DNA from 2 places in the Algimonas porphyrae genome. Region 1 is predicted to be linked to the other one. Evidence: predicted binding sites of a transcription regulator. Region 1 holds the regulator's gene; the other holds the start of a gene.
The links. Region 1 encodes LexA, which represses DNA repair genes until DNA is damaged. Its sites were predicted from a motif close to ATGTTCCNCTTGTGTTCC; they were not measured.
Positions count from the first base shown of each region.

Region 1 (3,132 bases):
ATTCAGTCTGTCGGCCTCGGTTTCCTCTTCGCGCCGAACCATCACCCGGCCATGCGTCACGTCGGCCCTGCCCGGAAAGCGCTTGGAATCAGAACCTTGTTCAACATGCTCGGCCCGATGAGCAACCCGGCGGGCGCGCAGCGAATGCTGCTCGGCGTCTGCGATGATAGGTGGCGACGTCCAATGGCTGAAGCCCTGCGGGATCTGGGCGCTGAACATCTCTGGGTCGTCCATGGCAGCGACGGACTCGACGAAATCACAACAACCGGCCCCACCTATGTCACGGAAGTGAAAGACGGACGCATCGCTGATTTCACGATTTCGCCTCAGAGCTACGGTTTAGAGCTAGCAACGCTGGGCAGCTTGCGTGGCGGACATCCTTCTGAAAACGCGGCGTCACTGACCGACCTTCTGGATGGCAACGCCAGCGATTACCGCGACATCGTTATCTTGAACGCTGGGGCAGCCCTGATGATTGCCGGTTTGGCGGGCGATGTCGTCAGCGGCATGGATATGGCCCGCTCAGCGATCGACAGCTTTCACGCACGCCGCATTCTGGCTGAGCTTGTGGTGGAAACGAACCGATGAGCGATGTTCCCGACATTCTGGCACGCATCGCAGCTTACAAGATCGACGAAGTGAGAGCGCTTGATCTGGACGCCATCGACCGGGCCATCGACTTGGCACCACGACCCAGAGGGTTCAAGACAGCCTTGCAAGCTGCAGCTGCTCCGGCTTTGATCTGTGAAGTCAAAAAAGCCTCGCCCAGCAAAGGGGTGATCCGGGATGATTTCGATCCTGTTTCAATTGCAGGCGCATATGAACGGGGCGGCGCGACATGCCTCTCGGTTCTGACGGACGCTCCGGGATTTCAGGGTAGCGCCGATATTTTCAGGCAGGTCCGGAACATATCTGACCTCCCTCTTTTGCGTAAGGATTTCATGATCGGAACCGAACAGGTCCGGGAATCGCGTGCGATGGGTGCGGACGCCATTCTCGTCATTCTTGCGATGACGGATGACAGGACCTCGGCTTCAATCATGGCAGAAGCCGAAGCACTCGGCATGGATGCGTTGGTCGAGACCCATGATGCGGCTGAAATGGAACGGGCCGTTGCGCTCGGGGCGACGCTTATCGGGGTCAACAACCGCGATTTACGTACATTCGAAACAAGTCTTTCAACTTTTGGCCGGGTTGCCGGGCATGCGCCCGACACAGCCCTCTTGGTCGCGGAGAGCGGTATTTTCACGGAATATGACATCGACCAGCTCACATCCGCAGGCGCGCAAGCCTTCCTGATTGGAGAAAGTCTGATGCGGCAAACCGATGTCGAATTGGCGACCCGTCGATTAAGAGGCGCATAAACCTTTCCTTGACAGAATCGGAACAAGTGTAGAACAGAGTGCAATGTTGCCTGTTTGTTCAAGGACTCCGTCATGCTGACCCAGAAACAGAAAGATCTTCTGCTCCTCATCGATACCCGTATTCGCGCGGTCGGTGTGCCACCTTCCTATGATGAAATGAAAGATGCACTCGGTCTGGCGTCGAAATCGGGAATACACAGGCTGATTACGGCTCTGGAGGAACGCGGCTTCGTGCGGCGTCTCCCCAACAAAGCTCGTGCACTGGAAGTGATCAAACTGCCGCAAGGGCTGCAAAAGGATGAGCCGCTTGCGCCCGTTGCTGCCAATGATAGCTACGAAATTCCGTTTGTCGGAAAGATTGCGGCAGGCTTACCGATTGCAGCAATCGAGGACTCCCATAATCTCATGAGCGTGCCGCCCTCAATGCTAGGTAATGGCGACCATTACGCGCTTGAGATCGAAGGCGAATCCATGACCGGCGCAGGCATCATGGACGGCGATGTCGTCGTCGTTCGCAAAACCAATACGGCCCGGAATAACGAAATCGTAGTCGCATTGGTCGATCAGGACGAAGCGACTTTGAAGCGGATCTATAAACGCGACGGTGTAGTCGAACTGATTGCGGAAAATCCGGATTATCCGACGCGCAGCTATGGACCTGACCGTGTCGAGGTTCAGGGTGTCCTTGTTGGCCTCGTCCGCAATTACAACTAAACCGTCTGCTAACTCAGCGTCTACGCCCCTTTCCCCACGGTCTGTTCCGACGGTTGGGATGGATGATCGGCACAAGGGTGAGCGTCTCCTTCATGATCAGATGAACGCCGCCGGTTCGTGACAAGACGCGCTGATCAATCAGCATAGCTTGGCATCCGCGCCTCGCCACCGGACCCGCGTCTCGATCGACCAGCACTACCAGATCACTGTCTCGACAGGCGTCAGGCACTTCTGAAGGGGCCTCGACGATCGTGACGACGTGATCCTTGTGCGTGAAACGACAAGCCAACGCATCGCAATTGGCAAAGTCATCATGGTAGTTACGCCAGGACAGTTCGGGTTCACCCGAAGCTCGTGCGAACTGCTCCCGTCCATAACGGTCAGCCCGGGCCGAGCTTGTCACCGCGAGCGTTTCGTCGATCAGGCTGACGCGCCCGCTTTTGCTGATACGCATATCGGCGCGCGGAGCCATGACCCAAAGACAGAGCGAAATGGCCATGACGCCACACCCGATGATTACGGCCCGCCGCGTTGCAAAACAGGCGAGCGCAAACCCCAGCCCGTAGGTTGCAATGGTCAGAGGCGCGCTGGCCTTCACAGTACCGACAGCGCCGGGAAGCCCGCTGACCCAGTCAGACACGCGCAGCATCATCTCGATCAACATTCCCATCAGCCAGAGCGGCAACCCGTCAAGCCCGAGCGGCATCAGGATGAGCGATATGATGCCGAGTGCCATGACGAGCGGAAACACGCTCATCGCCGCCATATTGGCAAGTAGGCCATAATTGGCGAACCGGCCGAAATGCAGGAGTGCGAAACCGCCTGTCGCGAAGCCCGCAATCAGGCTGGTACCAAACAGAGATCCATAAAACCGTTTGATCCTATCCCGAAAGGATTCGCTGCGATGGTGTGGCCGCCACCGGTCCCAAGCTCTGAAGATAACAACCATGGCAGCCACAGCGGCAAATGACATCTGAAAACCGACGCTGGTCAACGCTTCTGGTCGCAGTAGCAATGTCAGAAAGGCGGCCACAGCGACGGAACGGATACTGAT
Region 1 covers NZ_CP163424.1:2,073,303-2,076,434, forward strand. The annotation lists gene trpD (anthranilate phosphoribosyltransferase) at 1-588, shown strand, start outside; gene trpC (indole-3-glycerol phosphate synthase TrpC) at 585-1,364, shown strand; gene lexA (transcriptional repressor LexA) at 1,437-2,078, shown strand; gene AB6B39_RS10155 (ComEC/Rec2 family competence protein) at 2,092-3,132, opposite strand, start outside.

Region 2 (3,132 bases), 1.5 Mb from region 1:
TTTTTTCAGCCACGTTTCGGCGGCCCCGATCTTGCGTCATCCCCTGTAAAGCGGGTTCCGGGGTGCGCGGCGGGGCTGGGGCTTATGCGCCGCCGCCACTGTCCCGCCGCCAGATGGCGCCCGGCGATGGGACAGGGCTTCAGCAATATGGAGGCGATGAACACGTTCCGACCCGGCCAGATCCGCCAGCGTGCGCGCCACGCGTAGCGTGCGGTGATAGCCCCGCGCCGTCAGACCCAGCGTTTCCGCGGCCTGAACGATCAGCTGCCGACCATCCGCATCGGGCTCGGCGACGCAGTCAAGCTTGTCCTGAGGCAGTTCGGCATTGGTCAGTCCGTCATTTCTTTGCGTTTGCCGCTCACGCGCCTGCGCGACACGCGCGGCAGCCTCCGCCGTGCCGTCGGCAGGCGGCGGTAAGGCCAGATCGGCAGGCGTGACGGCGGGAACGTCAATCTGAATATCGATCCTGTCCATGAAGGGACCGGAGACGCGCGCCTGATAATCAGAGGCGCAGCGCGCCCCCCGGCGACAGGCAATCCCGTCAGCCCCAGCTGTGCCGCAGCGACAGGGATTCATCGCCGCGACGAGCTGGAAGCGTGCCGGATAGGTGATATGGGCGTTGGCCCGGGCGACCGCGATCTTGCCGGTTTCCAGTGGCTGGCGCAGACTATCGAGCACTTGCGGCGCAAATTCGGGCAATTCATCGAGAAACAGCACACCCCGATGCGCGAGCGACGCTTCGCCGGGTCGGGCTTTCGCCCCGCCGCCAACCAGCGCGGCCATGGAGGCAGAATGATGCGGACTGCGAAACGGACGGGCCCGGGTCAATTCGCCGCGCTGCAGCAGACCGGCCACGGAATGCACCATGGACACGTCCAGCAATTCGCGCGCATTTAACGGCGGAAGCAAGCCCGGCAGCCGTTCGGCCAGCATCGACTTACCCGAGCCTGGTGGTCCGACCATCAGAAGATTGTGACCGCCAGCCGCGCAGATTTCCAGCGCACGCTTGGCCGTCTCCTGCCCTCTGACATCGCGCAAGTCCGGACCATCCGATCCCGCATCCAGCAGCTTGCCCGGTTCGGGCCGGGCCAGAACCTGGGAGCCTTTGAAATGGTTGATCAACCCGATCAGGGTACGCGGCGCGAGCAGGGGAAGGTCCCCGGCCCACGCCGCTTCTGCCCCATTGGGCTCCGGGCAGATCAGTCCGAGATCATGGCTGTTCGCCATGACCGCGGCCGGCAGCGCCCCAGGGACGCCTGCCAATGTTCCGTCAAGGGCCAGCTCGCCAATCGCGGCGAACCCGTCCAATTCTTCCGCCGGGACCACATTCAGAGCCCCCATCAGACCCAGCGCGATCGGCAGATCGTAATGCGCGCCTTCCTTCGGCAGGTCGGCCGGGGCCAGATTGACCGTCACCCGCTTGCCATGCAGCGAAAGGCCCAATGCGGAGAAGGCTGCCGTGACCCGTTCCCGGCTTTCCGCCACCGCCTTGTCGGCGAGACCGACAATGGCGAAATGCGGGCGTCCGGCGCTCGCGACCTGAACCTGAACATCGACCCGGCGCGCATCCGCGCCCTCAAAAGCCACCGTACTGATCCGGGCCACCATCGGCTCCTCCTGTCCACGCCCGCAAGCAATCAGATTGGAGAGAACAAATCAAGAACTTTCTGCCTGACAATCATTTCTGCCGTCATTGCTTTGGACCACCTGCAACGCAGCAGGCGGGCATGACGCACAATATCACTGGATAGAAGGATGCGCTCACTTCCGGCAGCGAAGGGCTGCGGCAGTCAGATCGGGATGTATCGGGGCCGTCTTGCGGCGCTGCAGGCAGGCTTAGGCGCGACCGATGCAGCGCAGGGACTTGAAGGCGGAACTGTCCCGCGGAAAGATCAATGGCTTGCGCGATACGCGCAGGGGATCGCGCATCTTGTAGCCCTGCTCCGTCCGTCCCAGAATCATCGCCCAGTGGGCCCGGCCATTGGGCAGGAAGAAGCGCACCAGTGGATAGTCGCCGCGCGCCAGACAGGACTGGATCAGCGGTTCGCTGACTGTGTCGTAGAATTCCGCCTTGAGCTGACCGCCCGAGACTTCGGCAATGCCGTTCCAGATCAGCCAGCCGCGCGGCGTGTAATTGCCGGTTTCGCGCAGACGCCTGTTCAGTTCACCCGGATCGATCGAATAGCCGAGATTGGTCATGGCCATCGCCGCCGAGGTCACGACGCAGCCTTCTCTAGCCAGATTGCCGCGACTATTGCCCAGCGGGTCACTGCCCCAGCGCTTATCCGTCTGGTCGAAAATAACCGTATCCGCCAGCATGGGCGTCACACCCTGCGGCGTGGGGCCGACCGGACCGATCGTGCGCGCCGGTGGCAGCACCGTGCGGACAGACGGCGCGGGTGTCGACGAGATCGAAGGTGCCGGAGAAGAGGGCGCAGAATAGGACAGAGGGCCGGAATGAGCCGGATATGGCCCATAATAGGACGACGACATACAGGCCGAAAGGGACAGCGACAGGGCTGCAGTAAGCAGGATCAAACCGGGTCGTGACATGCCAAGTCCCTAGCAGATGCGGGTTAAACCCGGGTTAGCAGATTCTGCCCTCCCTTCGTTTGCGTCTGAAACGCCGCGCCGAGTGGGTCATCTATGGTAAACGTCTCTGCATGTTCCGCGCCAGCCCGGGCATAAAAGCGCGATCCTTTTGCAGTTTCTCCGATGATCAGAACGCCGGTCGGCTCGCCGCGCCGATATTCAACCGTATAGGCGGCAATTCGGCCGGACGGATCGGCGTCCGAATGCACAGGCACAGCCGCGTCCGATTGCGGGCTTTCGTCAAGCTGGACCGCGTCCGGCGGCTGACCGCCATAGCGTCCGGCGGCATGTTTTGTGGCCATGCCGCCATTGGCGTAAATCACAGCCGTCTTGTCCGTGCCGCGCACGCGGGAGTGAGCTTCGGCAATGGCATGGAGCGAGTAATTATTCCCCGGCCCACCGAAGAATGGCAACCCGCCTGTCAGGGTGCGCGGGCGTGTCTCACCATTGAGCCCCAGGATCCGGCTCGCTTCGAGCGGAACGATTGGGAAGCAGGAATAGAGATCATACATGTCCGCATCGCGACCGACACTCTGCAGC
Region 2 covers NZ_CP163424.1:437,594-440,725, reverse strand. The annotation lists gene AB6B39_RS02220 (YifB family Mg chelatase-like AAA ATPase) at 37-1,608, opposite strand; gene AB6B39_RS02215 (hypothetical protein) at 1,837-2,553, opposite strand; gene AB6B39_RS02210 (hypothetical protein) at 2,577-3,132, opposite strand, start outside.
Region 2: AB6B39_RS02220 (YifB family Mg chelatase-like AAA ATPase) is a predicted target of LexA. The motif match lies at 1,649-1,666, and genes of this name have one in related genera.